2 regions of the Thalassotalea sp. Y01 genome follow, and region 2 is predicted to be linked to the other one. Evidence: predicted binding sites of a transcription regulator. Region 2 holds the regulator's gene; the other holds the start of a gene.
What was found. The regulator FNR, encoded in region 2, switches genes on or off when oxygen is low (the NO sensors DNR and NnrR bind a similar motif). The targets are predictions, from matches to a motif close to TTGATCTAGATCAA.
Positions count from the first base shown of each region.

Region 1: a site for FNR is predicted at 2,850-2,863, ahead of HII16_RS08575 (glutamate-cysteine ligase family protein). Genes of this name have one in related genera too.

Region 1 is NZ_JABBXG010000005.1:46,530-62,588, reverse strand. It holds gene HII16_RS08595 (AMP-binding protein) at 1-355, opposite strand, end outside; gene truC (tRNA pseudouridine(65) synthase TruC) at 473-1,261, opposite strand; gene HII16_RS08585 (DUF3549 family protein) at 1,364-2,440, shown strand; gene HII16_RS08580 (DUF3301 domain-containing protein) at 2,476-2,781, shown strand; gene HII16_RS08575 (glutamate-cysteine ligase family protein) at 2,920-4,407, shown strand; gene HII16_RS08570 (succinylglutamate desuccinylase/aspartoacylase family protein) at 4,398-5,444, shown strand; gene HII16_RS08565 (prenyltransferase) at 5,521-6,441, opposite strand; gene HII16_RS08560 (potassium channel family protein) at 6,571-6,999, opposite strand; gene HII16_RS08555 (HAMP domain-containing sensor histidine kinase) at 7,042-8,517, opposite strand; gene HII16_RS08550 (response regulator transcription factor) at 8,514-9,233, opposite strand; gene HII16_RS08545 (spondin domain-containing protein) at 9,277-9,987, opposite strand; gene HII16_RS08540 (spondin domain-containing protein) at 10,000-10,707, opposite strand; gene HII16_RS08535 (YhdH/YhfP family quinone oxidoreductase) at 10,993-11,988, shown strand; gene HII16_RS08530 (zinc-dependent metalloprotease family protein) at 12,137-14,440, shown strand; gene HII16_RS08525 (glutaredoxin family protein) at 14,554-14,781, opposite strand; gene HII16_RS08520 (TIGR02450 family Trp-rich protein) at 14,872-15,081, opposite strand; gene HII16_RS08515 (protein-disulfide isomerase) at 15,154-15,750, opposite strand.
Region 2 is NZ_JABBXG010000002.1:263,732-279,790, reverse strand. It holds gene HII16_RS17110 (FAD-dependent oxidoreductase) at 1-1,525, opposite strand, end outside; gene HII16_RS04120 (DUF2937 family protein) at 1,813-2,319, opposite strand; gene HII16_RS04115 (DUF1415 domain-containing protein) at 2,401-2,970, shown strand; gene HII16_RS04110 (LysE family transporter) at 2,976-3,608, shown strand; gene HII16_RS04105 (hypothetical protein) at 3,791-4,564, shown strand; gene HII16_RS04100 (glucosaminidase domain-containing protein) at 4,591-5,418, shown strand; gene HII16_RS04095 (DUF2987 domain-containing protein) at 5,427-6,077, shown strand; gene HII16_RS04090 (outer membrane protein OmpK) at 6,171-6,950, opposite strand; gene HII16_RS04085 (NCS2 family permease) at 7,088-8,377, opposite strand; gene uspE (universal stress protein UspE) at 8,722-9,642, opposite strand; gene fnr (fumarate/nitrate reduction transcriptional regulator Fnr) at 9,836-10,552, opposite strand; gene HII16_RS04070 (sulfite exporter TauE/SafE family protein) at 10,606-11,268, opposite strand; gene ccoS (cbb3-type cytochrome oxidase assembly protein CcoS) at 11,268-11,495, opposite strand; gene HII16_RS04060 (heavy metal translocating P-type ATPase) at 11,518-13,926, opposite strand; gene HII16_RS04055 (FixH family protein) at 13,929-14,411, opposite strand; gene ccoP (cytochrome-c oxidase, cbb3-type subunit III) at 14,611-15,591, opposite strand; gene HII16_RS04045 (CcoQ/FixQ family Cbb3-type cytochrome c oxidase assembly chaperone) at 15,584-15,763, opposite strand; gene ccoO (cytochrome-c oxidase, cbb3-type subunit II) at 15,766-16,059, opposite strand, start outside.

The DNA of each region.
Region 1 (16,059 bases), on a different contig from region 2:
CTTTTGCATCATCTAAAGGACCAATAAACAAGGCTCGCATATCAGAATGCTCGGCCACATAGGTAATGGTGCTCGCACCTGCCGTCGCGTAGATTGGCACGCTGATCATGCCAGCCATCATAATCGCCAAATCAGCAATAAACCACTGAGCGCAGTTTTTCGACAAAATGCCGATGCGATCGCCCTTTTGGTACCCTTGAGCATGTAAAAAGGTGGCGATTATGCGAGCTTGTCGCTCAGTTTCGGCGAAGCTGAATTCACGATATTCGCCTTTGACGGGTTGATGCAAAAATATTTGCTGTGGACGCTCTTGAGCGTGGCCAAGAAAATGACTTAACGGCGTTTGATATTGCATATTAGGTTCGTTTATTGTGAGTTATGAATTTAGTATATGGAAAAATAACTCAATAACAAAGACTTAATTTGTTCTGTAAAAGACTATCGAAGGCCGCAATGCGACGCGTATATAGGCTTAAAAGAAAGACAGCCAGTCAAGTTCAACAAAAAGTTTTCGCCATTGCTCATCAAGTGGTGCTTCAATCGTCACTAACTGCTTACTGTATGGGTGCTCAAACGACAATACTTTGGCATGTAACATCAGGCGGTTAATGGCAAAATGCTCACGAAAAAATGGGTTTTGTTTGTTATCGCCATAGTTGATATCGCCAATTATGGGATGTCGAAGGTGAGCTAGGTGGCGACGAATTTGATGACGTCTACCGGTATGCGGGCTTAATTCAAGCAAAGAATATCGCACGCTGGGATACTTGCCTACAGCAATATCTAAGGTTGCGGTGGCTAATCGACGATAGTCTGTTTGTGCCTGCTTTTCCGCCGCCTCTGCATTGGCGTACTTATCGCCAATCTTATCCAGCTTCTCTTTTAACGGATAATCGATATGACCTCTTTGCGGCGCATGACCTCGACTTACGGCGAGGTATTGCTTATCCATTTTCTTGTCCATGAACGCCTGCCCCATTAAACGTGCGGTCTGTTGATCAAGTGCAAACAGCAACACACCAGAAGTCGGCCGGTCTAAGCGATGCAATGGATATACGTATTGCCCAACCAAATCACGTACCAATTGTAAGGCAAAGTATTTTTGGTCACGGTCCAGGTAGGAGCGATGCACGAATAAACCGCTCGGTTTATTGACGGCCACCAAGTGTTCATCTTGATAGAGGATATCGAGTTTTGGTGCGTCTTCGTCTACCGCTTGGTTTTGCTCATCAAGCTGTTGTTTATCAAATAGGTCGGTCATTCGCTTATCAAGTGGTTCTTTGCTGTTATTTATACAGGGCATTTATTATAATGCGCGGCATTGAAATTAAAAACGTAAACTTTGATTATCCTGTAGGGCTGTATGAGCGAACAATCATCCACCAAAAAAGACACCATTGATACCATTTCTGAACTATTGCAATTAAGTGGCTGCCAATATCGAATCTATGATTTGGGTCGCAAAGTCAGCAAAATGAGTAAGCAAGACTTTGAAAAAGTGGAACACGCAATGCAACCCTATCCGTTTCCAATCCAAGGTCATGCCATGTTTGCCTTAGTATTTTGGCAAAAAGCGCAAACCACGCCATACATTTGGTTTGTGAAATTACCGTTGGATGAACGTGGTTTATTAAATCAAGGTTCCCGCAATCATTATTTAGCCATCATTCTTGATGCCTTGGGTAAGGATCTAACGCAAGATCCGAGTGAAAAACAGGAAGAGTTGTTGCAAGCTAACCCATACAATTTTACCCCAAGCCAGTACAAGCTTGCCTCGCTCAATGCGGTGGTGAAACGGGACTTAAAACAGAGTGCCTCGCAATATTATGAACATTGTCAGTTGTACATGTCCGGCAAACTTGGTTTTGCAGAATGGCAAGGTGTTGCGATACAAGGTATATGTGATTTTGCCGCTCGTATTAATGACAATAACAACAGTCAATTACTTATAAATGCTTTAGAAAAATTGCCAAGCGAGGTGATAACACCGTTATGCTCGGCATTAGAAAACCAACAATTTGATATTCATTTATTGCAGGCCTTTATCGAACAAGCTAGTAACGAGCTAGATCGCAGTGAGGTCAATGTACAACGTCTTGCCGATTTGCTCAGAGCAGTAAGTGATCATAGCCAACACCCACAAGTAATCGCTCTAGCCCAACGTATTTTAGCTGCCAACGTCAGTAACGATTTGAATTTATTGTTAACTTTTACCGGCAAAGCGTGGGGGTTACTCGCGGATAACGAGCGTTTATTGCAGTATCTAGAAAACGTCAGTAGCCATCTCGAACAAGATGTGTTTTCATCTGTTTTTCAAGACCTTGTTGCAATCCCAACGATTCGCCCATATGTATTACAGTGTCTGCGATCACCACAACGTAGTGACAATTTGGCTAACTCAATCGGTGCCATTTTTGCCGCCGTTCAAAATAAGAAATAACCCATTTTAATGGCAACAAAAGAGTAACGTATCACATGGTATTGTCTGACATTTATTTACTTCTAGGCCTGTTCTTACTGGTTTGGTACATTTGGTTTAGTCGCGAAATCGCCGAAATAGCGCGCAATAAATGTCAACAATACTGCGAGCAACATGACTTGCAGTTTATGAGTATTGCTCGTACCAAAACCCGCATTCGTTTCTCAAAACGCCAAGGTTTGTACATTCACGCTGAATACTTATTTGAGTTCAGCGGTGATGGTGAAAGCGCTTATGCAGGTACGTTAACCATGCACAGTAAAAAAGTCGCCGCCTTTGACCTGCCACCATACAAAGTCTGATCAACCGCATTTATCCCTCTAATTAGCACAACTAGCGGTGGTTTATTTACAAGTAAACTGCTGTTAACTTGATGTTAATCAATATTTAGACGCATAATTATTGGCAAGCTAAAGTCTGTAAAACAGCGAGGGCTTGCTATGGGACAAAATGTACCTAACACCACTTTTCAACGCCAAGATTTTGAACAATTCAGGCTCGAGCTGTATCGTCAACTGGATCAATTAAAAGACATTCTGGCTACGCCAAACTTTGGCCAACAACGTCATAAACTTGGCGCAGAGCTTGAGCTGTACTTAATTGATGAAAACGCTCAGGCGAGTCCAAGTAATCAAGCGGTATTGCAAAAACTGTCTGATCCACAATGCCAATATGAATTGAATCAATATAATTTAGAGATCAATTTATCGGCATTCGATCTCGATAAAACCCCTCTGTTTCATCTAAAAGATGAGTTACAACAAAAGCTCGCCAATCTTGCCGATGTAAATAAACAGCTCGGCATCAGCGCCCTACCTATCGGTATATTGCCAACCTTAAATGACCGCGACTTGCGTGCTCAATGGATGACACCTTTGGGTCGCTATCATTGCTTATCTCGACAATTGATGAGCCAACGCGGTAGCGACTTTCACATTAAGATTAATGGTGATGAGCCATTAGATATGTGCTTAGCCGATATAAGTGCCGAAGGTGCCAATACCTCATTGCAAATTCATTTGATGACATCACCAGAGCGCTTTACCCGGGTGTTTAATGCGGCGCAATTAACCCTGCCGTTAGTTACTGCTATCAGTGCCAACTCGCCTACATTTCTAGGGCGACAATTGTGGGATGAAACCCGCATCGCCTTATTTAAGCAGTCCATTGATGTGCGACATAACAATGCCTTATTGCCAAACGAACCGGCACGAGTCAGTTATGGTTACGGTTGGCTGCGCAATAATGTTTGGGATCTATTTGCTGAAGCGGTCGCCTTATACCCGCCGATTATTCCTTTGCGCGACGCCTCTGAATCGATAAATGGTACGCCGCAGCATTTACCTAAATTAGCTGAGCTTGGTTTGCATATGGGCACGCTTTGGCCATGGCATAGACCGGTTTATGATCATCATAATAACGGTCATATGCGCATTGAATTTCGCGCCATCGCCTCCGGCCCTACGGTGGATGATATGCTCGCCAATGCCGCCTTAGCGATTGGTTTGGCCGAAGGTTTGGCCGATGATGTCGATGAGATCATTGCCCTAATGCCGTTTAAATACGCCGAACATAATTTCTATCGTGCCGCGCAATTTGGGCTTGATGCGAAAATACTATGGCCGTTACATCACAAGTATCAATTGCAAACCGTGCCGATTGAACAGGTTATCGAGTCGATGTTAACCACGGCACGTAATGGACTAAGCCGTATTGGTATTAGCGCCGATGAAAGCAATTATTTTATGTCCATTATCGAGCAACGTTTAGATAGCGGTTTAACCGGTGCTCGATGGCAACGACACACGTTGCAGCATTATCGACAAATAATGAGTAACGATGCGGCATTAAAGGCGATGGTATTGGCTTATCAACGTAACTATCAAAGTGGCAACAACTTGTGCCAATGGGAGCGACCATGGCAATAGATTTTAATGAGCTGTGCTATCTAAAAGATCCTGACATCGGCGCGCTAAAATCCGACTATGAACAGTTTTTATTAAGCCTTTATGCGCCAACGATAATTGATGTTTCAGGCAAAGACCAACAGCGCACTCGCGTTATCACAACGCTTATTCATGGCAATGAACCGTCTGGCCTTATCGCAACACATCGTTACCTAACCAATTTAAAAGCCAATGAACGACCAACAACCAATTTGCGATTTATTATCTGCAGTATTGAAGCAGCAAGCGCGACGCCAAATTTTAGCCATCGTTATTTAGCAGACGGCTTAGATCTAAACCGCTGTTTTGGCAATAGCACCGAGACTAGCGGTTATTATCATCGCGCCAACCTTATCGATAACGCTATACGACAAGTAACCCCTGAATTGGTGGTGGACTTACATAACACCTCAGGCTTTAGCCCAGCGTTTGCCGTATCCATTATGAAAAACGAAATGGCATTATCACTTACCGCGGTATTTTGTCACTCATTGGTTTTATCACAAATTCGTTTAGGCGCATTAATGGAGCAAGACTTTGGTTGTGAAGCCATCACCATTGAATGCGGTGGCGGTAAAGACAGTCAATCCCATGAAGTGGCCTATCTGGGTTTGTTAAAACTCGCCAATATCGACGATTTAAGTCAACAGCACCTACAAAATAATGTCACCACCTATTTAAACCCAATGCGCTTGCAGGTTAATGGTGATATCGAACTAAACTATGCGCAACACGATCTCGGCTTACCTGGAGTGACCTTGTGTGAGCACATTGAACAACACAATTTTGGGCAAATATTTCCTGAACAAATGTTAGGTTGGCTCGACAATAACGGTCTGGAAAATTTACGACTTCTGGATGCCAACGGTGTCAATGTGGTTGATAAGTATTTTCAATTACGCGGCAACCAACTATTACCCAAAACGTCTATTCACTTGTTCATGGCAACCAGAAATGAACGCATCGCACGCAATGATTGTTTGTTCTATTTGGTTACTCATGATAACCAATTAGCCTAAACTGGAAAGTTGTTAGAATTCGCAATAAGAACCGCTAGCAATAAATAGTAATAGACAGATAGGCTGACAGAAATGCTCAAGCAGGCGGCTTGGCCAACAACAAGCAAATCGCCAACATTAATGGCGTGACATTGGCAACTACCACATTTAAGCCTAAGGCTTTATCTAATGCCCGAGTATTGGCGCGCTCAATCACATAGCGGCGTAAATGACGCAGACATTCAACACCTGCCAGCAATGGTAACAAGGCAAGCAAGGTCATCCTTGGCAACCAAAGTTGGCGTGTCGCCCAGCAAATAAGGGCGGCAACGAAAACAATGAACAGCGCATAAATAATTACAGCCTTTTTAACACCAAAAGCAATGACCGCATGATGACGACCAAAGCGTTTATCAACACTGGCATCAGGTATTTGATTAACTAGTAATAAATTTGAGACCAGTAACGCGGTGACTATTGCTACAACCATACTCGCCGCATTGAGTTGTTGTGTTAAAGCCCAAAATGAGCCGCCCACCATCAGCAAACCAAAACCAATGCCCGGTGCCAGCAAGCATATTATCGGCAATTTATTAATGTATTTGGTATAGCTAATGATAATAATTAATCCGATTAGCCCAGGTATCAGTAATTGCCAGCCCAAGATGATGACGAAATACAACCCAATGGCGGCGCATAAGGTTAAATTAAACAGCGCTAATTTAAAAACAGCTGGTGCGGCGTCAGGACAGGCAGGTAAGGCACCACTGCCACCACTAAATGGCGTGCGCTCGGTATGTAAGTCGAGGCCGGATTGAAAATCTTGATATTCATTTAAGGTATTGACACTGATATGAGCTGCAAGAGCTGCAAGTAACACTAGGGCTAAATGCACATAGTGAATCTCGATTTGCTGCCAATAGCTAACAGCGTATGCCAGCAGCACACAAAACAAGGTGAGTGTTAAAAATGCAGGTCTGCAAGATTGCCATACGGCATAGATAATAGGTTGTCGCATGTGCAGTGAATGACCTTAATTAAAATATCTAATTTAAGATCTAATTTAAGATCTAAATTTACAAATCTAACTTTACAAACTTAAAAGTCACAGCTTAGCTATATTGGCGAAGCCCCCTAATCGATACTACTATGACTCAGTTTGCCAATAACGCTGCATCTCCAAAAATAAAAAGGATGCCGTCCAGGTAATCAATAATAGACCCGTTAATGATTCTACACCGGTATAAAATCGTATCGCCCCGTGAGGTTCGATATCACCAAAGCCGACGGTACTAAATGTGGTAAAAGAAAAGTATGTGCAGTCGAGCAAACTGCCATTAAAATTGCCTTTTAACGTACCAAAGGTCTCATCTTGCATCATAAAATAATAACCCAAGGCAAAAATCCATACTTGTACGCAATGGGCGAGCAGCGCACCAACCACGCCGACAACAATTTGATATTTATTGTTATAGTGCAAATAAGGCAATCGGCGAGATAATGACCTAAGCGCCTCATAATGCAATACGACGCAAGTAGCAACAACCACAGTCGTGACCAGTGACAGTACGATCATCAATTCTAACTCGTTGATTTAGGTACATATAGAATGGCTTTTTTATAGCGGTTTGGCAAGGGTTAAAACAAAACGAGTGCCCTTACCCAGCTCACTATACACTTTGATATCTATGCTCAACAATTTTAATAATCGCTTACTAATTGCTAGCCCTAAGCCGTTATGTTTGTGCTCATTATCAATGGCATTACTGGCCCGATAGCGAGGTTCAAAAATATAGGCGATTTCTTCCTTTTTAATGCCAGTACCGGTATCGATAACAGATACTTGCACATCATTGCCTAAATTTTCAACTTCAATGCTGATGGTGCCCCCAGCAAAGCTGTGCCGTAATGCGTTTTCAATCAAATTGGTGAGAATGCGATCCAACTTACCAATGTCGCTATGCACAGATAACTGACATTGTGGTGGCTCGATATGAATAGCAACGCTGTGTTTTTCCGCCTGCAAATGAAATTTAGCGGCAATGTCATGCAGTAACTCACCTATATTGAAGCTTTCCCAGTCCAGTGACACCTGACCGGTATCAAGATGAGCGAGTTCGAAAATTTGATCAATAAGCATATTAAGCTGCTTACTGTTGCGTAACACGATAGCCATGTATTCTTGGCGTTTGTCATCGGTTAATTGCTTATCTCGTATCGCCAAGGTCTCAATATAGCCTTGCATAGCCGTTAGCGGCGTGCGCAAATCATGGGATAAATGCGACAATAATTCGCGCCGTTGTTGATCATTGGCGGTGAGTTCTCGCAATTGATGATCAATTTTTTGCACCAATAACCTAAACTGACAGCCCAATTGTTGGATCTCGTTGTCGCTATCGCTTTGCCAATAACGTAGATCAATTTGCGAGCTGTCAAATGAGGCGGCAATGAGTTGGTCAATATCTCGATTCAAGCGACGTATTGGGCTGGTAACAAACCAAAACAACCCCAGCATCAACAACAGTAAAAACAGTAATGCGCTAATGCTTAGTACTAAATAGTCGGTAAATTTGCGCTGACTTCGGTCGGAATTGAAAATATTGTCATAGCGCTGCCCGGCGACAATGACATACAAATAGCCTTGCAGTGCAGCGCCATTAAATACCGGTGCCGCAGAAAAGATTTTTTTTCTTGATACGTGTCGAGGATCGTCACCAAGGATCGGTAAAGGTGCTTGATTTTTGGTGAGGTTAAGCAGTGGTTGTAAATCGATTGTTTGTCGTTTTATCAATGAATCATCGGCGGAGTGGATAACAATATTGCCGCCTTTGTCGACAAAATAGAATTCAAACGCTGGCCCTAAAACCATTTGTGTATGAAACAAGTTGGTTAACGCTTGTTTGTCGTAGATACCTTGTTGCAATAAAGGGTTGTCACGAGCAAGGTTAGCGGCAAGTGAGACATGTAAACGCTGTTGAGCTTCAAGCCGAAACTGTTGACCGGCACGCTCTGACCAAAGATAAAAAACACTGGCTATGGCAATAAATACCAAGCAAAGCGCTAGGCTCAATCTTTGATACAGTGATAATGTCATGCACTAACGCCTTGTCGATTAAATTTATAACCAACCCCCCAAACAGTCTGCACGATTTGTGGGTTGTTGATATCTTTCTCTAATTTATTACGCAAACGATTAATGTGAGAATTTACCGTATGCTCATAACCGGAGTGATGGTACCCCCAAACGGAGCTCAGTAACTGTGAACGTGAAAACACTTGATCAGGGTGCGATGCAAGATACAGCAACAAATCAAATTCTGTCGATGTTAGATCCAAGCGTTGCCCTGCTAAGGTCGTTTTATGAGTTAGCTGATTAATGTGTAAGTCGCCAAGTTGTAATTGCGACTCCACTGGCGCTTGCTGCTGACAAAATCCGGCAAGAAGATGCACACGACGCAACTGAGTGCGGACTCTCGCTTGTAATTCTCGTACACTAAACGGCTTAGTCATAAAGTCATCGGCGCCAAGTTCTAACCCTAACACGCGGTCCGTTTCGCTGCTTTTTGAGGTTAAAATCATAATCGCCTGCTCAGGCTTTTTGTCCCGCAATTGCCGACAAATATCAAGCCCAGACAGCTTCGGTAACATCACATCAAGGATCACCAACTGGTAATCGTTAGCCAAAGCCCTGTCCAAGCCCTCTTGCCCACAACGTTGATGTTCAACATCGATAGCAAGCTCGTGCAGTTGCATGGTCACCAGCTCTGCTAAATCATCGTCATCTTCTACTACCAGTACAGTATCTGTCATATGCGGCTCCTACCAAATGGCGAAGCCGCATAACAGCTGCTCGCTACTCAGTACGTGTGATGGTTACTCTCAACGTTGGGTTATCAAACCTGTGATCGAATGTTAATGCAGAAGCCATCAAGCCATCATCCATGGTGACAACTCCTGGGTGCATAGCAACGAAGTCGACGTCGTCACGAATCGCATTATAACCTTCTCCACCGCCAGCGGGTCCTGGAATGCTAGCGGCGGTTTCACTGTTTGCTTCTGTTCCTGCATCATATGAACCGCTAACTAAGGAAATACTTTCACCAACGTCAAGATCAGCGATCATTAAGCCGTTAACACCGGCAAAGGCATCATTGGTATTAACCAGCATGGTAGCCAATGAAATCTTTTGCGGTAACAAGGCACTGGTGGTGATAGTTATCTGTTGATTCATACCAGGCATTAGCATGCCTTCCCCGGCAGCACTGACGCTCACCACATCTAAATCCATGATCATGGCACCATCACCACTTTCGGCTAAGTTTTCCAATGCCATACTGGCACTCTCACCTACCGTCCATAATTGACCTTCATCGTGCAACACAACGGCCACTGGCGACATAGGTTGCGCGTAAGTTAAGTTAACCACATCTACTTGGTAACTGTAATTCGGGATGTTGGTTGATACAGCTGAGATGCTGTCATCACCGCTATCACCACCACAGGCGGTGAGTAACAATCCTGAACTGATCACCAGAGCCGCTAATTTGTCTATTTTAAAATTCATCACAACCTCCTATTACTTAACAACAACGGTTACTTTCGCAACTGGGTTAAGCCAGCGATGCACCGTGTAATCAAGATCACTTTTACCACCTTCAGTGTCACCATCACCCATATTGCCGCGATGAATATGCACATAGGTGTTTTCTTCACTCATGGTGACCCCTGTACCGCCAGTACCCGCAGCGCCACCAGGTGCGGCTGGAATACCCGGTGTACCAGGTGCACCACCACCGTTAACGATTTCATCGTTGGCTTCTGTACCCGCATCATAAGCGTTTAAAGTAAATGTATAGGTTCCTGGTTCACTTGGAATCATCCAACTGTCTAAACCGACAAAACCATCGTTACTTGGTAAAATCATCGCCGCTAATGACAAGTAATCATTACCTTCTGAGGTCGACATCATCGCCATCGCCGACATGCCTGGTGCTAATAAACCGGCAGCAGGGTTTTCAGCCACATCAGCGCCGATATTTGCGAGTACACTGGAAAGGCCAGAAATATCACCACCCTCTGCCATTGCTTGCAATTCAGCACTGGCCATGGTGCCTGTTTCAAAGACGTGTGCGTCACCACTATGAGCGGCAACGATAATTGGCGTGTAATAAATACCTTGCGTCGCATTGGTTATGGTCACTTCAATTTCAGCAGCTTGTGCCGTCATCGATAAAGTAGACATGGTCGCAATGGCAATTAGTTTATTTGGGCTTGTGAAATTCATTTTGCTTCCTCTTTGATTTACTAAGTTTTTTGTAATTTTCAAAATCAGTATGCAAAGCAAAGCTGTCAAATCGCTCACGAAATTATCACAAATTTATCACAAGAAACTGGCGAATTTTTGATGAAATTTTTTTCGAACTTGGCAGGTCTTGTGTTCCTTATCTGCCAGAATTTTTTGTTATTTATACTCAGCAAATTGCGCAAAAACACCTATCATCATTAAGGCATGCCTACGCTTAAGTAGATATCGTTTTTTGTAGCTATCGTTAGATATAAGGTAATCATTATGACGCAATCGTATCGAGCACTTTGGGTTGAGGAGCAAGCAGACGGCAGTTTTAGCCAACAAATAAAGCAACTCGACATGAGCAATCTTCCCGATGATGAGGTGCTCATCAAAGTGCATTATTCGTCACTAAACTACAAAGATGCAATGTCTGCGGCCGGTAACAAAGGGGTTACCCGACAATTCCCACACACCCCAGGTATCGATGCGGCTGGTACCATTGTTAACGATAAAACCAATCAATTTGCCAAAGACAGCAAGGTGCTGGTGTTTGGCTATGATCTTGGTATGAATACACCTGGCGGATTAGCACAATATATCTGTGTTCCGTCTAGCTGGGTTGTGCCTTGTCCTAACAATTTATCTTTATCTGATGCGATGATTTACGGTACCGGCGGCCTTACCGCAGCTTTATGCGTTGATAAATTATTGCTTATGGGCGCTAAGCCTGATGATGGTTCGGTTGCTGTAACTGGCGCAACGGGAGGCGTTGGCAGCGTTGCCATCGCGCTATTACATAAGCTCGGCTTTGACGTGGTCGCTTTTAGTGGCAAAACAGATAATAGCTACTTACAACAATTAGGAGCCAATGAAGTTGTTCATCGCGATCGACTCAATGATATAGGTGATAAGCCTATGGGCCGCGGCCTGTATGCCCACGGTATAGATACGTTAGGCGGCGACTATATGACAAACCTAATTAAGCAAATAAAACCCGGTGGCGGCGTTGCTGCCTGTGGTTTAGCAGCGTCCGCCACCTTTAGCTTAAACATGTTTCCGTTTATTACCCGTGGCGTATCCTTGTTAGGCGTCGACTCAGTAAATATTGCGCTTTCGAGAAAAGCGGATATGTGGCGCAAAATATCCGAGCAATATTACCTACCGGTTTTAGCGACACTATCCCAACAAATCACGTTGGATCAGGTGCCAGATATTTTACCTAAATTTTTTAAAGGTGAAATCACCGGGCGATACTTGGTGAACATTGGCGAGTGATCATTTTTAACAGCTAGTTTTGATCCATTAAATGACAAACCATTTGTCAAAATGGCAAGCATAACTGCTAATCATGGACTAAAATTTGTGGCATCGCTTGGCCATATAATAACAGTAATAGGGGTCGTAAGATTTCTATGGAGTTTTTATGTGGCTAAAAACCATACTGTTGATACTGTCAGGGATTTTCCTAGTATTATGCAGCTTTGCTTTAAGCAAAAATAGCTATGCGACCCCAGCACAGCTTGAACAACAGCAATCTACTCAGACGTCCGAATTACCAACAACGCAGACGACCAATTTGTGGCAGTTTGCTGCTCGCAACAAACAGCCCGACCATCTACAAATCGACGACTCCGAGCTAATCAACGAGCAAGACATAATAATCAACTTTAATATACAGGCGCTCACTGCCCTGCTCGTTGGTCAACAAATACGATTGCAAGTTAATCAACAGCGACACATCACTCTCACTGTAGACAGTAAAAAGCACAGTGAGAAACACGGCAAGCAAACATTATTTCTCAGCGCCAGTGATCACCATGAACATACACCAACCACCTTGTTTTTAAGCCATCACGATACCGCTAGCCAAGGTTGGTTAAGAACACCAACGCAAAGCCTGCGACTGTTGGCGCAAAATGGTGAGGGTAAATTGTTCGCCATCCATAGCATGCATAACGACGCGGACGATATTAGACCACACAAATACTTGCATAGTGATGATCTGCATGATCATGACAAAGCCCGTCAAATACAAAACAGAATTGCCGCGAACATGTCTTTAACAACGCCCCCACCAGAGTCGGAGATAGCCATACTTATGGTCTACACTGATGAGGTCGAAAACTACTTTTCCGGTCAGCAAGACTTACATTTTAGTCACCTTATCGAAGTTGCCAATCAAACATTTAGCAACAGCAAGGTAGATATCAAATTAACATTGGCCGCTAGCCATAAACTGAGTTATCAATTTGATGGCGATTTACAAACCGCATTGCGCGATGTGACCTACAACGATTTACAACAAAGAGAAAAACTCGAGCAAATCCGCTATGAAACGGCGGCGGATTTGGTGTTTTTTATCATTGGGCGCAGAACATCAAATGTTACCGGTTATGCGTGGGTAAATGGTGAGTATGGGGTGATCAGTGAAGATATTCGTTCCATGTATTCGGTAATGCATGTCAATGCCTCTGATTACGTGTTTGCCCATGAGATCGGCCATAATCTTGGCTTGCGACACTCCAGAATGCAATGGCCTTATGAAGGCTCCACCTTCGACTTTGCCTTGGGACATGGCGTTGACAAACGCTTTATCACGGTTATGGCGTATAACAGTGATTTCAAAACATCAAACCGCTTAGCTATATTCTCCAACCCCGAGTTATCTTGCTTAGGTTACCCTTGTGGTGTCGATCAATCTGATCAGCAACATGGTGCTGATGCCAGCTTTGCCCTTAATGTTATTCGAGATGATGTTGCCCAGTTTTATAATGAGCCGGTCAATCTGACCCGCAGCGAAACCTTGCTGACTAGTTTTCAGCATGCGCAACTTAAAGGCTGCATTCAAGCCAATATTGCCAGCCACTATTATATTGGCATGTTTAACAGTCTCAGTTGTGAGGCAAAACAAATTTCAAATCTAGATGATTTAAGTAACTTGTTTGCTCTGCGCACCTTAAATTTAAGCTACAACCAGATAAACGATATTGAGACGCTAGGCAAGCTTAAGCACTTAGTGTCATTAAACCTAAACAATAATCAAATAAGTGATGTCTCGCCGTTATTTAACCAACAAAAGCGATGGCTAAAATTATCATTACAAAATAATCCGGTCTATTGTTGGCAAGTGGACTATCTACAAAACTTTGAAGATGTTTATGCCATAGATTTACCCGTGGATTGCGACGATACCACCGAGTATGACGATTACGATATGGATGGCACAAGTAATCGAGACGAACTCAACAATAACACCAATCCAGCGTTAAATGCCCTCGGAGCAGGTGTTGCGCGCTTTGCAATTGCCAGTTACCAATTTAATGGTGGCGCTGGCGATGTCAGCGTTAAAGTTGAGCGTCGCGATGGCAATGTCGGTACCCTAGAGGTATCTGTTGCCGTCAATGATGGTGATAATAATGTGGTCAGTAATGAGGTTATTACATTGCAGCAACGAACATTAAGTTTTGCTCATGGACAGTTAGAGACAACACTGGATTTGCATATTGGTGAGCTGCAAAGCAGCAGTAAAACCTATCAATTAGTGTTAAATAGTAATGACAACTCCAGCAGCGCCAACGTGATCATCAGTAATGAGCAAGTTACCAGCGCCGAGCAAAGCTCATCTTCTAGTGGCGGAAGTGGCGGTTCTCTATATTGGTTAAGCGCTAGCTTGGGGTTATTAATGGTGATGGTAACAAGATGGCGAAAAGCATCTAGAAAGGCATGAACGCTTTATAGTATCGATTGCACAAGCTATTGCAAAAGCTATGTTAGAGCTGGTGTAAAATTGTTGCTAAAGCTGACGTTGTAGATGAGTTTGTAATTGTAGATAACAACCCATCAGGCTTTATACAAGCGATTAAATTGTTTAATTGAAAAACCATTGATAAATTGATCGCCTACTTTGACCACTGGTACACCACGAAAACCGAGTTGATTAAACTCTTTTTTGCCATTAGGCGTCGAAACATTACAAAGCCGATAATTGATGCCTAAATTGTCCAGATACTGCTTCGCCGTTTGACAATGCGGGCATTTATTCATGGTGTATAAGGTCACTCGTTTCACAATATTGTTACTCGTTCTCAGTATGTCTTCGCACAGCGTTCAAAACTAAACACCGACAATGACAATGAAAGTCCTCATTTAGACCAATAGTTAATGCCAGCCACTGCGCCATCTCGCGCTATCTTTTAGCTGACGCCAATCAATCTCATATTGGTTATTATTGATAACCGCCTGAATGAGGCACTCTATTACCTTAGCGTTTTCATCGTATGTGACTTTGGCAATAAAGAAATGGCGTTCCTTATTATTGACCTGCAGTTTTGTCCACTTGCTGTTTAGCAATTTTTTGGGAGAGATCATCGTATCACCTTATTTAGCAGATGATACGATACAAAGCTCAGTTTAGATGCATTGTGGCTGTTTAACTCTAAGTTAAAGCTCCATCTTAATGGCATCAATGATGGCTTCAGGTTTGGTCAAATACAGGTTGTGATTCAATAACACTAAATTATCATCCACAGCCAATAGTAACGCAGGAAATGCTTTGGTATTGATCACTTGTTGAATCTCATCAATTTCCGCTAACGCGTACTCGGCATCGCGCGTTAAGGTGTCTTTAAATACCTTACCTGGTGGTGACAATTTAAAGGTGTCACACAATGATTGAAAATCTTCTTTATCCAAAAACGGGTTATTGTCGACAAAGTGCTGCTGCTGTAGTGCACGTAAAATCGCAATTGCTTGGTGTGGCTGTTTATTTGCCGCCCAAGCCATAAAGTTAGCAGACATCAGCGAGTCTTTGCTGTCATCAGCGTATTGCAGATAATCCATACCAAAATCCGCTGCGCTCTGTTCAGCGACTTGTTGCGCCTGTTTTTTACCCGGACTGTCATTGCCATCAAAGTAAGCAATATGCCAAAGATGGATAGGCATATCAGCAAATGCCTTGTGAATTTGTTCAACCAGTGCCGATGATGCATAGCTCCATGGGCTATGGCTATCATATATAAAAAATAATTCTGCGTTCATTAATATTCAGCTATTGTCTAAAATTGTGGGGATTTTAAATAGTTTAGTCGAGAAATGCCAACAGGTATTGCAATATGCGATGACTATTTGCTGCAATCAAACTCGAACAACATCGCCAATAGCTATAATAACTAGGCAATAAGCTCAGCTCAAAATTAACGCCAGTCACAAATTGACAGCGGTAAAAATAAACAGAGACCAAACCTGCAAAGTTTCGCCTCTGTTGAGCTTTTTAATATGTTCGTTGGACATTAAGTTCGACACGAAACCCTAGATTAGGCTCTATACTAGGCTCGTAATTTTGTTTAG
Region 2 (16,059 bases):
TATCTTCACAAGCCGAGCATTCAATACAAGCCGGTTCACTAAAGATGGTATGGATATCGCAATTTAGACAGCGCTGTGCTTCATTAAAGGCAAGTTGTTCATCGAAACCTAATTCAACTTCAGTGGCCAACTCGGTAGCGGCTTTTTGCCAATCAATATGTGGCACAAGGTGTCTGTCTTCATGGTCGACAATATTGGTGTAGCTCCATTCGTGCATGCCCATCTTTTGACTGACAAGATTAAAATCACTGTCTGGCCTTTGACCTGGATCTTTGCCTTGGCAAAATAAATCGATTGAAATAGCGGCTTTGTGACCATGGGCCACTGCGGTGATAATATTCTCAGGGCCGTAAGCGGCGTCACCACCAAAAAACACCTTGGCAATGCTCGATTGTAAGCTCGATTGATTTAACGCTGGTTGATCCCACTCATTGAATTCAAGACCAATGTCTCGTTCAATCCAGGGGAAAGAGGTATCTTGTCCGATGGCGACCAACACCAAATCACATTCAGCTAATAAGGTTTTGCCGGAATTTCTTAATACGCGTTTGCCATTCTTATCGTAAATCGATTCAACTTCGTTAAATAACACACCTTTAAACTCACCGTCTTCAATGATGAATTTGCTAGGCGTATGATTACAAGTGATGTCGATATTCTCAGCCATGGCATCTTCTTTTTCCCATGGCGAAGCTTTCATAGCTTCATAGGTTGAGCGAACCACGACTTTGACATCAGTGGCGCCAAGTCGTTTCGCGGTACGACAGCAATCCATGGCGGTATTACCACCACCTAATACAACAACTCTTTTCGGCGCGTTATCTAGATGACCAAAACTGACGCTGGATAACCAATCAATACCAATGGCGATGTGCGAATTGGCTTCCTCTACGCCTTCAATATTTAATGCCCGACCTTTGGGCGCACCTGTACCGACAAAGATGGCGTCATAATCATCCTTTACAAGCTTTTCAAGACTGGTTATTGGCGTGCCAAAGTGAGCTTTTACGCCCATATCAATAATGTAGTCAACTTCTTCATCGAGTACGGACTCGGGTAATCTGAACGCAGGTATCTGACTGCGCATCATGCCGCCACCTTTGATGTCGCGGTCAAACATGGTGATTTCATAACCTAGTGGCACAAGATCACGTGCGACTGTAAGTGACGCCGGGCCTGCACCTATCAGTGCCACCTTTTTGCCGTTACTTTGAGCTGGCGCTTTTGGTAATCGGTCACGGATATCGTCTTTATAATCGGCGGTAACACGTTTGAGTCGACAAATTGCCACAGGCTCTTCTTCAACTCGTCCGCGACGACATGCAGGTTCACACGGCCTATCACAGACGCGACCGAGAATGCCGGGAAAGACATTTGATTGCCAATTAAGCATATAGGCATCGCTATAGCGTTTATCAGCGATAAGACGTATGTATTCGGGGACAGGCGTATGTGCTGGACACGCTTGCTGACAGTCGACAACTTTTAGGAAGTGTTGATATTGAGTTACATCAGTTTTTTTCACAGCGCCACCACAATGTTACAACAAGGTTAAATATTAATGTACACAAAATATTCGATTTGGTAAGTGCTTTTTTTCAATTAATTGAAAATTTTCATAATGACTTTCATTTTTAGTGGTGACAATATCCAGGGTTACTGGGTTAATCGCAGGATGAAATTGACGGCATTTCTCGTTAAATGCTGTTTGTTAAATGTTGATTTTTAATTGGCTGAGTACAACGAAACATCGTCGGTTTAAGCTAGTGCGCCAACAAGCACATCGCAGTATTGGCGCCAGTAAAAGCTTATTTAGGCGTAGCGTTTAAACGGTAATTGTAAAGCGTTAAGGATGATATGTAACACTGAACTTATCAAAATTGCACCAATCACACCGGTCGCTATCGCCGACGACTCTAGTGGAATACTTGGTTGAAAGTCTTGCAGTGTTGCCGTAAAGATAGAGTGTTCAATTTCACTGACAAAATAATACACTTGCTGGATATAATCACCGGTTTGCAAATGTTGCAACTTAGTGGAAAACACGCTGATGCGATCAACCAATTGGTAAACGAGGTCGCCTGCGGCGTTAATGCCAGGATCGGTATTCTTACGGTATTGTTCAATTAATAACGCAATGTTGCCTTGATAATGCTCATCGGCAATTTGTTGGTACTTGCCTAATTGGTATTGTGCTTCCGATAAATGGCCGGAAAGACGTTGTTGGTATTGCTGCATCAATGCCGGTAATTGCATTGCGGTGACACCCGCAATGGCAAACACCAATTTATCAATTAAACGGGCAAAAAACGTTAACATAGCACACCTCTTAATTATTGCTGTTGTCGACACTCGGCTCTTGTTAGAATGACCCGAAGCAGCTTTTTTATATTGTGTTGTATGTATACTGAACAGCAAATCATTGAAAACATCAAGGTCTGGATTGAAAAGATCATAATTGGTCTTAATTTTTGCCCATTCGCGAAAAAAGATTATGTTAATAATCGCGTGCGCTATCAGGTGCAGTCTGAACCGGGCATGGAACAGGCGTTAACGTCGTTACTCGCTGAATTTAAACACTTAGATAAACATGCGCATGTTGCCACAACGTTAGTGGTGTTACCGCAAGGTTTTGATGAGTTTGACGAGTATTTAGACTTACTCGATTTAGCCAATGCGCTATTGGAATCGCAAGGCTATGAAGGCGTTTACCAACTGGCCAGTTTTCACCCGAACTATTGTTTCGAAGGGGTACCGGCGGATGATGTAAGCAATTATACCAATCGTTCTCCTTGGCCAATATTGCATATCATACGAGAAGATTTGTTGACTAAGGTTGTCGAGTTGCATCCTGATCCCGAATCGATTCCACATATCAATATGGATATGTGTGATAGCAAAGGTCATGACTATTTTAGTCAATTGCTAACGTCGCTTAACAGCGCATTAAACAGCAAGCATAAAGGATAGCGAAGATGGATTTTTCCGCTTATTACAGCGAATTTTTAACCATTGCGCTTGCTCACTTATTGGCGGTTGCCAGTCCAGGGCCTGATTTTGCCATTGTTGTTAAACAAAGCCTGACTCGGGGACGGCAAGCAGCATTATTTACTAGCGCAGGCATAGGTACCGCAATACTTTTGCATGTCTTTTATTCGTTAGTGGGTATTGCCATCATTATCAAAAGCAATCCGCAACTGTTTACCTATCTTACCTATATTGCTGCAGCGTATTTGGCCTATATCGGCGTGATGGGCTTACGTGCAAAACCAGGTCAGAGTGACGATGCAAACAAGGCCATTCAAGCAAGTTCGCAAACTCGATGGAAGTCTTATGCGACGGGCTTTTTGGTCAATGGTTTAAACGTTAAAGCGACGTTGTTTTTTCTATCACTATTTTCGGTGGTTATTTCGACACAAACACCAACTCTAGTAAAATCTGCCTATGGTTTTTATATGGCGATGGCGACCTTTGCTTGGTTTTCGTTTTTATCGTGTATGCTGACGTTAGATAAGTTTCGCCATAAATTGCAGCAAAATGGTTATTGGATCGAACGCATTATGGGGGCATTGTTGATCATATTGGCGATAAATATTGTGGTAATGTAACGCGCGATAGTTAGCTGTCGTCGATATCGCTAAAACAGCCATCGGTTATGGTCTGCAGACGCTAATGGTTTGATTGCTTTACAACTTTTTATATCATTTTCAATTGTTGTTAGTGAATTGCCTGACCGTTATCAATAATTTTGTTATAATCGCGCCATAATTTCTTCTATTTCATCATTTTCGTGTCTGATAAAAAAATTATCCACATTGGCTCTACGGTAGAAAAAGCTGAGCAGGGCGATTACACACTCGATGTCGCTAGCATTTTAAAAGAAGGTTGGGCGATCACCAAGAATCATAAGACACCGATTATTTCCGGGTTGTTGTTTGTGTTTTTTATCGCGATTATCGCGGTATCTGTTATTGCCAGTTATTTAGGTGGGCCAGAAAATATGATGGCCGATCCGCAAGCGAACGTGATCGCCAACATGGTACTTACTGTGATCATTTGGCCATTTTTAGCAGGGGTTGAAATGATGGGCGTATCGCACGCTGTTGGCATTAAAACCCGTACCGGATTTGTGTTTGCGTTTTTAAAACGCAGCGCGTTTATCGCTTTAACGGCGATTATCGTTTGGTCGTTAACCTCATTAGGCTTTGCCTTGATTTTGCCAGGTATCTATATTGCTATTGCGTTGTCGTTAACGGTACCGTTGCTTATCGAAAAAAACATGACACCAATCCAGGCAATTATCTTGTCGTTTAAAGCCACTCGCTTTCAGTGGTTGCGCTTATTACAGATTTACAGTGCATTGTTCTCATTGGCGATTATGTCAATATTACCTGCGGTAATGGGGGCTCCTTTGTTGATCTCTTTACCTATCATGGTGGTTGCCTTGTTGTTGTTAGCACCGTATTACTACAACGTAAAAGGCATTTTGTATCGAGAGATATTTGGTGTTTCAATGCAAGTTGTAGATAATAACGGCCGAAAAGATACCTACTTTTCAGCCTAAAGGATGAAGTAAATTTAAGGGAATCCATGGTTAGTCCAAATCGAAAAAAGCATAAAACCATTAAAGGTATTTTGCTGATTGTTATCTTCTTTATGGCGCTATCGCCAATACTGTTTTACAGCGTTAGCGAAGTCGAAGTGAGCGATGTTGAAATAGCCAACAAGCCGCATTATAAAAAGCCTGAACAACCATTGCATGATGTTGAACTACCAGACTTTTTGTCTATTCGCCATATCCCTGATCGCAAACAAGCGTTCTTTGAGTTTTTAAAGCCTGCAATTGAAAAAGAAAATCAACGCCTGAATAAGCTAAGACACACCATTATGTTATTAGCTGAACAACATCAGCAGGGCGAAACCCTGTCAAACCAACAAGTGTTATGGCTGACAAAATTAAGTAAATCTTACCGGGTTAATCCGAAATGGAGCATTGCAGAGCAACTGAGTGCCTTATTGGTTAAAGTTGATGAGATCCCAAGACAATTGGTGCTTGTTCAAGCCGCGAATGAATCCGCATGGGGTAGCTCACGATTTGCCAAAATAGGGCTTAACTTTTTTGGTATTTGGTGCTTCAAACAGGGCTGTGGCATGGTGCCAAATGGTCGTGATGCTGGCTTAAGACACGAAGTGGCAGCTTTTGATTCGGTTGATGATGTAATCGGCCACTACTTTCTTAATATTAATTCCAATGCCGCATACAATATGCTGCGTCAGATCAGAGCGCAATTAAGAGAGCATGATGTACCATTGCAAGCGGATATCTTAGCAACCGGGCTATTGCCTTATTCTGAGCGAGGTATCGACTACGTCGTTGAAATCAATACTATGCTTAGACATAACCGTCGTTATTTATAATGAGTAAAATGAAGAAATTACTGTTAGCAACATCCATAATGCTGGGCGTTTCAGCGCCAGTCGCGGCTGTTGATCTAGAATATAAAGGCTTTTATCAGCGCCTTAATCTGATTGAAGAAAACAAGTTAGATAAAATCACTATGGCGTTTTATTTGGTTGATTCTTACACGCGCAGTCGTTGTGTTTTAACCGACGCGAAAATGCTTAATAAGAACGGTCAACATGATGCCATTGCCATCGCGGATGATGGTCAATTGTTGGTGCCGTTGTCGCAGTCATACTATGATAATTTTGCGGTATTGCGGGTAGAGCAGCAAGACCCAGGTCAAAACTGCATACTGCAAATGCAAATGCAGGTTAAAGACAAACAACAAAAAGCATTTAGTTTTAGCGAGTTGGCATTGATTACCTGGCAAATGCAGGAATTGGTCGATGAATTTGGTGGCTTACTATCGTTTATGATGCCAAATGTTCAAGGTTTGCATATTGAGATGAAAAAAGCAGATAGCTTGAAGTACATTGACTCTTCACTTCGCGACGCACTTAATTGTGACGGGACGGTGTGTAAACTGCTGATTGATATGGACGATAAGCGCGATGAAAACGCTATAGAGTTTTCATCGCCACCTGTTGTGGTTGCGCCTTGGGTTGAAGAATAGACGAAAGAAAACGACTTTCTAACCGGTGATATACAGACATAAAAAAAGCGAGCTTAGGCTCGCTTTTTATTTTCGAGTTTGGAAACTAGTCCCTTATAAATGCACCTTAACAAGGAAACTAAACGTCGATTCTGTATCTAGGCCTGGGTAATTCAAACCGAATTTGTTTTTCCAATAAGAGTATTCAAAACCTGCTTCAAATTTCTTCGGTACATCAAAGTATTTACCAACATCCAATCGAAGTTGCGGGTTAAAGTGAAAATCAGCTTTGTGGGTCTCTTCTGCAGATGACCAATCAATAAAACCGTCAAACATGAAATCAGCATTACCAACACTAAACGGGTAACCCCATACCAATGTTAATTGCTGATCATTGTCCGTTTGTTCGTTATTGGCTTGGTAGACATTGATATTGGCATAAGCAAAGCCCGGTAATTTTAAATCGGCACCTAAGCCCAATAAGTAGTTATCAAAACTATTAGAGAAGCCGTCTGAATCAAAGGTAGAGTGTTCCCAAGTGCTGGCGACAAACACATCGGTAATAATGCCGTAGCTTAACTTATTGCCGGTAACGTAGCTTAGGCTTAATCGTGGTGAAAGTTCAGAGTAGGTTTCTTTGGCCGCTTGATTGTCTGAATCTTGTTTGTAGTCTAAACGGTCAGCAAAGAAAAACAGGTCGCCCCAGTTGTGCCCTGACGCATGCTCTAAGGTGACCGTTACCACGTCTTCATGTTCGTTTACTTCGTACTCACTGGCATTTTTAAGCAATGAGATTGAATTGTCGCTCCAAAACATTTCTGCATTAGCATAGGCACAAACAAGTGCGGCACCTGCCAAAAGGGCAGATGAAAATAAAGTTTTAAAGGTGTTCATGGGATTCCCTGAAAAATAAAATAGTATTGTTGTCGAGCAAACGGACTCAGTCTATTGCTGAGATTGTTGGTTACTCGGGAGTCTTGTGGTTGCCAAAGACGTCATCTTACTGCCGCCTTTGGCTTGTTTTTATGTGCTTACATAAACATAAACTTGGCTACAAACAAGGCAGCCAAAAACCAGACGCTTGGGCTAATTTCGCCAAAACGGCCAGAGAAAATACGTACTGCAGCGTAGCTGATAAAGCCAAAGGCAATACCATCAGCAATCGAAAAAGTAAGTGGCATGGTAACTAAGATAACAACCACTGGAACCGCATCCATCAGATCGTCCCATTTTACATTAACAAGACCACCAACCATCAATACACCGACAAAAAACAACGCGCCAGCAGTCGCATAGGCTGGGATCATACCCGCAAGTGGAGAGAAGAAAAGCGCCAGTAAAAATAATACGGCAACGGTAACTGCGGTTAAACCTGTGCGGCCACCGGCAGCAACACCTGCGGTACTTTCGACATAGCTTGTGGTGGTTGACGTACCAAATAATGAACCGGCAATGGTTGCGCCAGAATCAGCGAATAATGCTTTTTTAAGGCGCGGTAAGTTACCGTTTTCATCCAGCAATTTACCACGTTGTGCAACGGCTACTAAGGTACCTGAGGTGTCAAACAAATCAACAAATAGGAAAGCAAAAATAACGCTAAGCATGCCAACTTCAAACGCACCAGCGATATCAAGTGCCATAAAGGTTGGTGCGATTGATGGTGGCATTGACATAACGCCAGTGTATTGCACATCGCCAAACATTAGGCCTAATATTGTGATCACTAAAATAGCGATCATTACTGCACCATGAACGTTTAAACTGACCAAACCAACGATTAGGAACAAGCCTAACACCGCCATCATAGGACCAAACGAGGTAATGTCACCTAAGGTTACTAAGGTTGCAGGGCTCGCGACGATGATGCCTGCGTTTTTAAGCGCAATTAACGCTAAAAACATACCAATACCTGCGGCAATACCAAAGCGTAGTGCATGTGGAATTGAATTTATAATCCATTCTCGAACTTTAAACGCACTCAAAAGAGTAAATATAACACCGGAAATAAATACACCACCAAGGGCAACATTCCAGCTATAACCTAACTCTAGAACCACGGTAAAGGTAAAAAATGCGTTGAGTCCCATGCCAGGTGCTAACGCAATAGGGTAGTTGGCATAAAAGCCCATTATGAGACAACCGATAGCCGCAGCTAAACAGGTTGCGACGAATACCGCGCCTTGGTCCATACCCGTCATTGCTAACATGCTTGGGTTTACAAAAATGATGTAACCCATGGTTAGAAAGGTAGTAAAACCCGCCAATATCTCTTGCTTTACATTTGTACCATGTTCAGCAAGTTTGAATAGTTTTTCAAACATTAGTTTGTTTCCTGAAGATGTATGCATTGTTTTTGCGTAGCCAGTCATACTGCTGTTAACATCGCTGTTACATAAGGACTGACCAGTTTTAAAAATCGCGGTATTTTACGTAATTTTGTTACAAATTGTAAGCTATTTTGTTCGTTTTTGCAGATTGACGCCTATTCTGACGAAATATAAAAACAAACGATAGATCTTGCTATGCAACTAGGATCTATCCGGCAATGCAATCGGTAATGAAACCGCCTTTAAAAACGCAATAAAAAAGCCCAAGCGCTTGCTCGGGCTGTGCTGGCTGATTCAATAGCTCTACAATCTATTAACTCAACAATGGTTAAAGATGGTTATTCGAGGAACGGAGATTGATAACCGTCTGGTTTTATCGCCATTAAATCACAATTGAGTCGATCGATAACATGCTCTGCGGTATTACCTATAAGCACAGCGGATAACCCCGTGCGGCCGACGGTACCTAAAATCACCAATTCGGCATCGATTTGGTTGGCAACTTTCTCGATCACATCTTCAGGTAAACCTTCTTCGACATGCAAATACTCAGCGCTGATATTAAATTTGTCGGCGTGTTGCTGCACTACATCAGCGTGGTGGTTTTTCATGGTTTGATTGTATTCATTAGCATCAAACTCTGGAATTTCAATGGCAATATTAATCGGAGTGCCTGGGTAAGAGTTTACCAAATGAACATCAGCTTTGACCAAGCGGCCAAGATTTTGTGCTTCTTCGGTGATTTTACGGTTCAGTGATTGATGCTCTTCTTCTTCACTGCCAGCATTGACGGCGGCAAGTATATGTCCGCCTTCTGGCCATTGATGATCTTTGACCAATAACAGAGGCACCCAACATTTTCGAATTAAGTGCCAGTCTGTTGGGGTAAAAATAACCGATTGCAATGTAGGGTGTTCATGGGTACTTTTTAATACCACATCGAATTGTTGGTCTCGTACCTGCGATAAAACGGCTTCAAACGGGCGATTATGCCAAATCACTTTAATGTCCATATCGCTTTCATACTGTTCGGTGATCTCTTTTAGCCAAACGCTGCGATCATTTACCACGGTTTCACGCATGGCTTCTCGCTCGTCTCCAGACAGCATGGTGGTCATCTCGTAAGAGAAATCATAAATAACCAATAACGCGGTAATACGGGCGCCAGTTTCCTTGGCTAGAGTACAGGCTCTTGCTAACGCCTTTTGCTCTTCTGTGGTGGGATCGACAACTGCAAGTATATTTTGATATTTTTCCATAACATGCCTCGTAACCTTAACGTGGTTCGTAGCACGCCTTGCTGGGCTATAAAGCCAGCATAGACGGCAAAGATCAGTACGCTATAGATAAGCTTAACTGGTCAATGAGGATGTTACAAATTTGTTAATGAAGTTTCCTGTAAGGTGTTGATTTAAATCAACCAATACAACACCTTACAGGTATAAAAACGGGTTATTTATTTAAGCCAGCCAATTTGAATAGGGCGTCTTTGTCGAGGATGGAGATCAACTTATTTTCAACTTTGATTAAGCCATCTTTTTGGAATCGGGTCATCAACCGAGAAATGGTTTCTATGGTAAGGCCAATGTAGTTTCCAATTTCGCTGCGGGTCATAGGCAAGTTAAATTGCGTCGGTGACAAGTGACGACTGCCTAAGCGACGACCGTAGTTCGCTAAAAATGTGGCGAGCTTCTCTTCCGCGTTTTTACGGTTTAGTAGCAGTAACATCTCATTATTACACTGAATTTCATCGCTCATTAGATTTAACATTTGCGACTTTAAGCGTGGGATCTTATTCGATAAGGTATCGAGAACCTCAAATGGGATTTCACACACCATGGATGTTTCTAATGCCTTAGCAAAGCTTGGGTGATGTCTTGACGCTAATGCATCAAAGCCCATTAAATCGCCTGCCAAGTGAAAGCCGGTGATTTGCTCTTCACCTTGTTCGGAAATAATAAAGGTTTTAAAGGTACCAGAACGAATTGCGTACAAGGTTTGCAGTTGTTCGCCAGCTTTAAAAATTTGCGTATTCTTTTGAATCGGTTTTTTACGTTGAATGATATCGTCTAATAAATTTAGTTCGTTTTCATTCAAGCTAAACGGTAAGCAAAGTTCGCTGATACTGCAGTTTTGGCACTTGATGTTTTGTGCTATAGAGATTGCCATAAATTGATATTTATCCAGTTAATGCGTCAATAACATTAGTAAACGTAAGGTTACTAAAATATTTGATTTAGAGCAATAAACAATGAATAAACACCATAGGCGATTAACAAAATGCCACTGATTTTCTTAAAAAGTAACGAACTTATAAGGTTGGTAACCGATTGAACACTGGTTGATAACACTAATAACGCTGGCAAGGTACCGATACCAAACGCCAACATGATCATCGCCCCTTGACTGGCACTGCCGGCAGCTAATGCCCATGTGAGTGTAGAATAGACTAGGCCACAGGGCAGCCAGCCCCAAATAACACCGAGTAATAGCGCTTGTTTAGCATTCTTTATCGGCAGTAAGTGTTTGGCAAATGGTTGAATATAGCGCCACAGGTATTTACCTGCAGTTTCGATATGCGTCAATACAAACCACATTCTTGCGATATACAAACCAAGTAGAATAATGAAAATGGCGGCGATGGCTTTTAACCATAAAACTTGGATACCTATCGACTTTATCGCTAGGGAGCCCGTAAAACCGGCGACAGCGCCAAAAAAGGTATAAGATGCTATACGGCCTAGGTTATAGCTTAACGCTTTACTCAGTTGATTTGAGCTATCACCTGTGGTGGTTAGCATAGACGAGATACCACCACACATGGCGATACAGTGCCCCGCACCGGCAATACCAATCAATAGGGCAGAGAGAAAATCTAAAGTCATTAATTATCGCTTGAGTTTGGTTTGTCGTCGGCGTGAGACTCGGCGTCTGGCATTTTTTGGCTTGGCTTTTGGCCTGGCGTTTGTTTTTTCTCTTCGTCAAACAAAATACTCATACCTTGCTTTTCCAGATCATCAAACTGTTCAGCTTTTACCGCCCAAAAGAATAGATAAATGGCAATGGCGGTAAATAAGATGGCGATAGGGATTAGGATGTAAATGACGCTCATGTATCAATAACCTAAAGTTAATTTATTTTAGCAATCTCAAAGAGTTGGTAACGACAATAATCGAGCTTGCTGACATACCTAATACTGCCATATATGGGGTAATAAAACCACAAACCGCCAATGGCAAGACAATGGCATTATAGGCAAATGCCCAGGCAAAGTTCTGTTTTATGATACGACCCGTTTTACTGGATATGGTCATTAAGTCGAGAACACTGCTCAGTTTATTATTGAGCAAAATTACGTCGGCACCGCTTTTTGCTATTTCGGTACCACTCCCCATGGCAATAGCAACATGCGCTTGTGCAAATACCGGCGAGTCATTAACGCCATCACCAACCATAGCCACGGTTTTACCTTGCGCTTGTTTACCTGCAAGGATTGTTAATTTATCTTGCGCAGAGCAGGTATGGTGATGCTCATCGAGTTGTAATGCTTGATTAAATTTATCCACGCCAGCCTGGTTATCGCCACTGATCAACAGAGTTTCGGTGTGCTGTTGTTGTAATGCATTAATGACGTTAACCGTGTCGTCACGCATCACGTCATCAAGGTAGAGTACCGCCACCACTTGTTGGTTTATGGTGAGTATGCATTGAGCATCTTTATATTGCTCATCGACATTAGCAAAGCTGGCAATCCAGTTAACTTTACCGATGGCCAACTGTTGTTTTTTTCGTACGGCTTTAATGCCACAACCTGGGACAATATCGACATGTTCGACATTGATGTTAAAATCACGATAGGCTGCGAAAGCTTTGGCTATAGGGTGCTCAGAATGACTTTCCATTGCGGCTATGGTGGCCAGAATCGTATTCTTATCAAGTTTGCTATCAAGATTGCCGTTCAACAGTTTGCAATCGACTAAGGTGAATTCACCATTGGTCAAGGTTCCTGTCTTATCAAACGCTATGCTATCGACTTTCGGCATTGCTTCTAATACGTGACCTGACTTGATCATTATGCCGTCTCGGTTGAGTCGGATGGTGCCACAGGTTAAGGCCGTTGGTGTTGCCAACGACAAAGCACAAGGGCAGGTAGCCACCAAGACCGACAAGGTGATCCAAAACGCTTCGGATGGCATGTGTTGTGACCAAAATATCGAGGTTCCTATGGCGGTAAGCAAGATAATACCGACAAAATATTGGGCGATACGGTCAGACAATTGCGCAATGGCGGGTTTATGAGCTTGCGCGTTTTCACTGAGTCGAATCAGGTTGGTCAAAAAACTGTCTGAATTGGTTTTATTGATTTCAATATTGATATTGCCATCACCGTTAACCGTGCCGGCAAAAACATTCGCACCTAAAGCCTTGGCTACGGGGGCATGTTCACCTGTTAGCATGGACTCATCAACACTGGAGCGGCCATGAATAACGACACCATCTCCAGGAATGGTTTCACCAGGCTTTACGATAACCTGATCGCCCACCACAAGTTGTTTTGCGCTTATAACGAGTTCCTGACCATCGAGCAATTTTGTCGCGGTCAAGGGCATAAGTTTTAACAAGTTGGCTGACACTTCCGCAGCACGTGCTCGGGCTCGAAACTCTAAAAATTTACCTATCAATAATAAGAAGGTGAACATGGCAAGTGATTCAAAATACACTTCACCGGTTTGCATGAATGTCGCCCAGGTGCTGGCACAAAAGGCGAGAATGATGGCAATCGAAACCGGCACGTCCATCGATAATCTGCGAGCACGCAGGGCACTCATGGCGCCAAGATAAAACGGTAAGGCACCATAGGTGACAATCGGCAGTGTTAATACAAAACTTGTGCCTCGTAAGTAGGTCAAGTTATGCTCGGATAAATCACTGAATGCACCAAAGTATAAGCCGACAGCGATCATCATAACCTGCATGGTCAATATGCCACTGACCCCTAATCGACGAATAAAGGCTTTGGATTGCTTGTTGTTACTTTGTTCGACTTGATTGGCTTTAAAAGGCAGAGCTTGATAGCCAATATTATTGATAGCGGTGAGAATTTCGCTCAGTTTTAAGCGGGCATTATCCCAAGCAATCGTTGCTCTTTGGGTGGTGGCATTGACTTGAATCTTGGCAATACCAGGGTTTTGCGATAACTGTTTTTCAATAAGCCAAGCACAAGCGGCGCAACTCATGCCATCAATAGACAGAATGGTTTCTTTATGATCATCGATATCAAAGGTGAACTCGCTTTGCAGATTCTCATCATCGATAAAGCGATTGTCTTTCAGCGCATCGGGTACAAGGGCATCGATTTTATTGCCTTTCTCACTGCGAAATCGGTAATAATCTTGCAGGTCATTGGCGACAATGGTTTCGGCCACCGCTTGGCAACCGATGCAACACATGTCTTCACGTTTACCGTCGATATCAACGGTTAAATCTATACCTGGCGGAATGACTTCGCCACAATGAAAGCAATCCTGATGCGCGTGCGACATAATTAGTATCTAAGCTCAAACTCTCTAAATTGCTGTTGTGGCAATCCTAACGTGGTTTGCAACTTCCACTGATTATCAAACGGTGTGACAACAATACGCCATTTGCCCGAAATATCGGTATTAATGCGTTGACGCATCCAGCCTTTGCCATCCGGTGTGAGTTTTACCGAAAAGTCGCGATCGGCAAGCGTAGAGTGATAAAAGTTGACATTAAGCATTGGAAAGCTTTTTTCGATACCGGTTGGTTTTAGCACCAATTCGTCATTGGTGACTTTAATGTCAAAGCGAACACCTAATTTTTGGGCAAGTTTAAATTTGCGAATATCTTGATTGATCGCTTTACCTTTTTTGTAATAGTCATCAACCACCACAGTGTCGGCATCAGTATTGGCGATGATCAACGTCGTTATACCGGCAACAACCGCACTTAGCGGAAGAATAAATACCAAATAAGCCCAAGGCTCTTTGTACCAAGGAGTTTTCATTACTGCTGTTTCCCTTAAAAATCTGTGCGCTATTTTAACGTAACCGAGCATTTTGCTCTATAGATGATACGAAAAGGCAATTCATATTGATTTATTCTTTTACGTTTATCGTTATAAAAGGGCAAAACAATATAAATTGGTGGCAAAATAAAACCCTGCAGAGCGATGCTTTACAGGGTTTTAGTTCTACTAGAACAGTTTATTTGTCTTGCGACAAGCTGTACACGTATGCGCTTACAACGCGGATTTTGTCTTCACCTAGAATATGTTTCCAGGCTGGCATTACACCGGCACGACCATTGCGGATTGATTCTTGAACCGCACGTTCGCTACCACCGTATAACCAAATACCGTCGTTCAAACGAGGTGCACCTAGGGCGATCCCCATTTCGTCAGAACCTTCACCGTTAGCACCGTGACATGCGGCACACATTGCGAATTTATCTTTACCGGCTGCGGCAAGATCGGCATCAACTTTATCGGCGCGTTCTGGGTTAAGGCTAAGTACATAAGCTGCAACTTCCTTAACGCCTTGCTCACCACCAACCATGGTTTCCCAAGCAATCATACCTTTGGCTGTGCGGCCATATAATAATGAGTGCTCGATATCGGCAGGGGTGCCACCGTATAACCAGTCTTTGTCGGTTAGGTTAGGGAAGCCGGTTGTACCTTTGGCGTCCGAACCGTGACATTGTGAACAGTTTTGTAAAAACAAACGCTGACCAATTTTTAATGCGTCTTTATCTTGCGCCAAGGTTGCAATATCCTGGCTGGCGTATTTCGCAAAAATTGGACCGAATCGCTCATCTGCAGCGGCAACTTCACGGTCATACTGAACCGCAAAACCTGCTTCTTTGGACGTGGCGTTTTGCATTTTTGAATCTTCAAGGCTGGTTACGTCCTGGTTTGAGCTTTTCCAGCCCAATAAACCTTGGAAGTTACCTAAACCTGGGTATAGTGCTAAATAGCCGAAACCCCAGATAATAGTTACCAAGAAGAACGTACTCCACCACTTAGGTAGTGGGTTGTTTAATTCCTGAATACCGTCAAACTCATGATCCATTGGCTCACCTTCTGGTACGCCGGCGAAGTTTGTTAAACACCAACGTAACAGAATCCAGCAACCAACCAAGGTTCCTAAGGTTAGAACGATTATCCATGCACTCCAGAAGCTAGACATTATTATTAGTCTCCTGTTTCTCTTTCACCTGATCTTTTTCGTCGTCGAATATAGAATTAGCGGCTTCATCAAATGATGATTTACGTCTCTTGTTGTATGCCCACAACACAATGATGATGAACATTACAAAAATTAAAACGGTAAATATGCCTCGAATAGTGCCTATATCCATAATTATTTCAACGCGTGACCAAGAGATTGTAAATAAGCGATAAGGGCGTCCATCTCAGTTAGACTAGCCTTACCAGTAATACTTTTCGTCGTGGCAAACTCTTTACCTGCATTTTGGATGTCCTCAGCCGAGTAAAGTGGGATGGCGTTACCATTCTCATCTTTGTGGCTGCGGTTTTTGGTTAAGTTGTTAAACAACTTCATCTTATCTGCAGACAGTTTATTGCTGATTGGTGTTTCAGCTAACCATTTGTACGACGGCATGTTTGACTCAGGTACCACTGAACGTGGATCCAT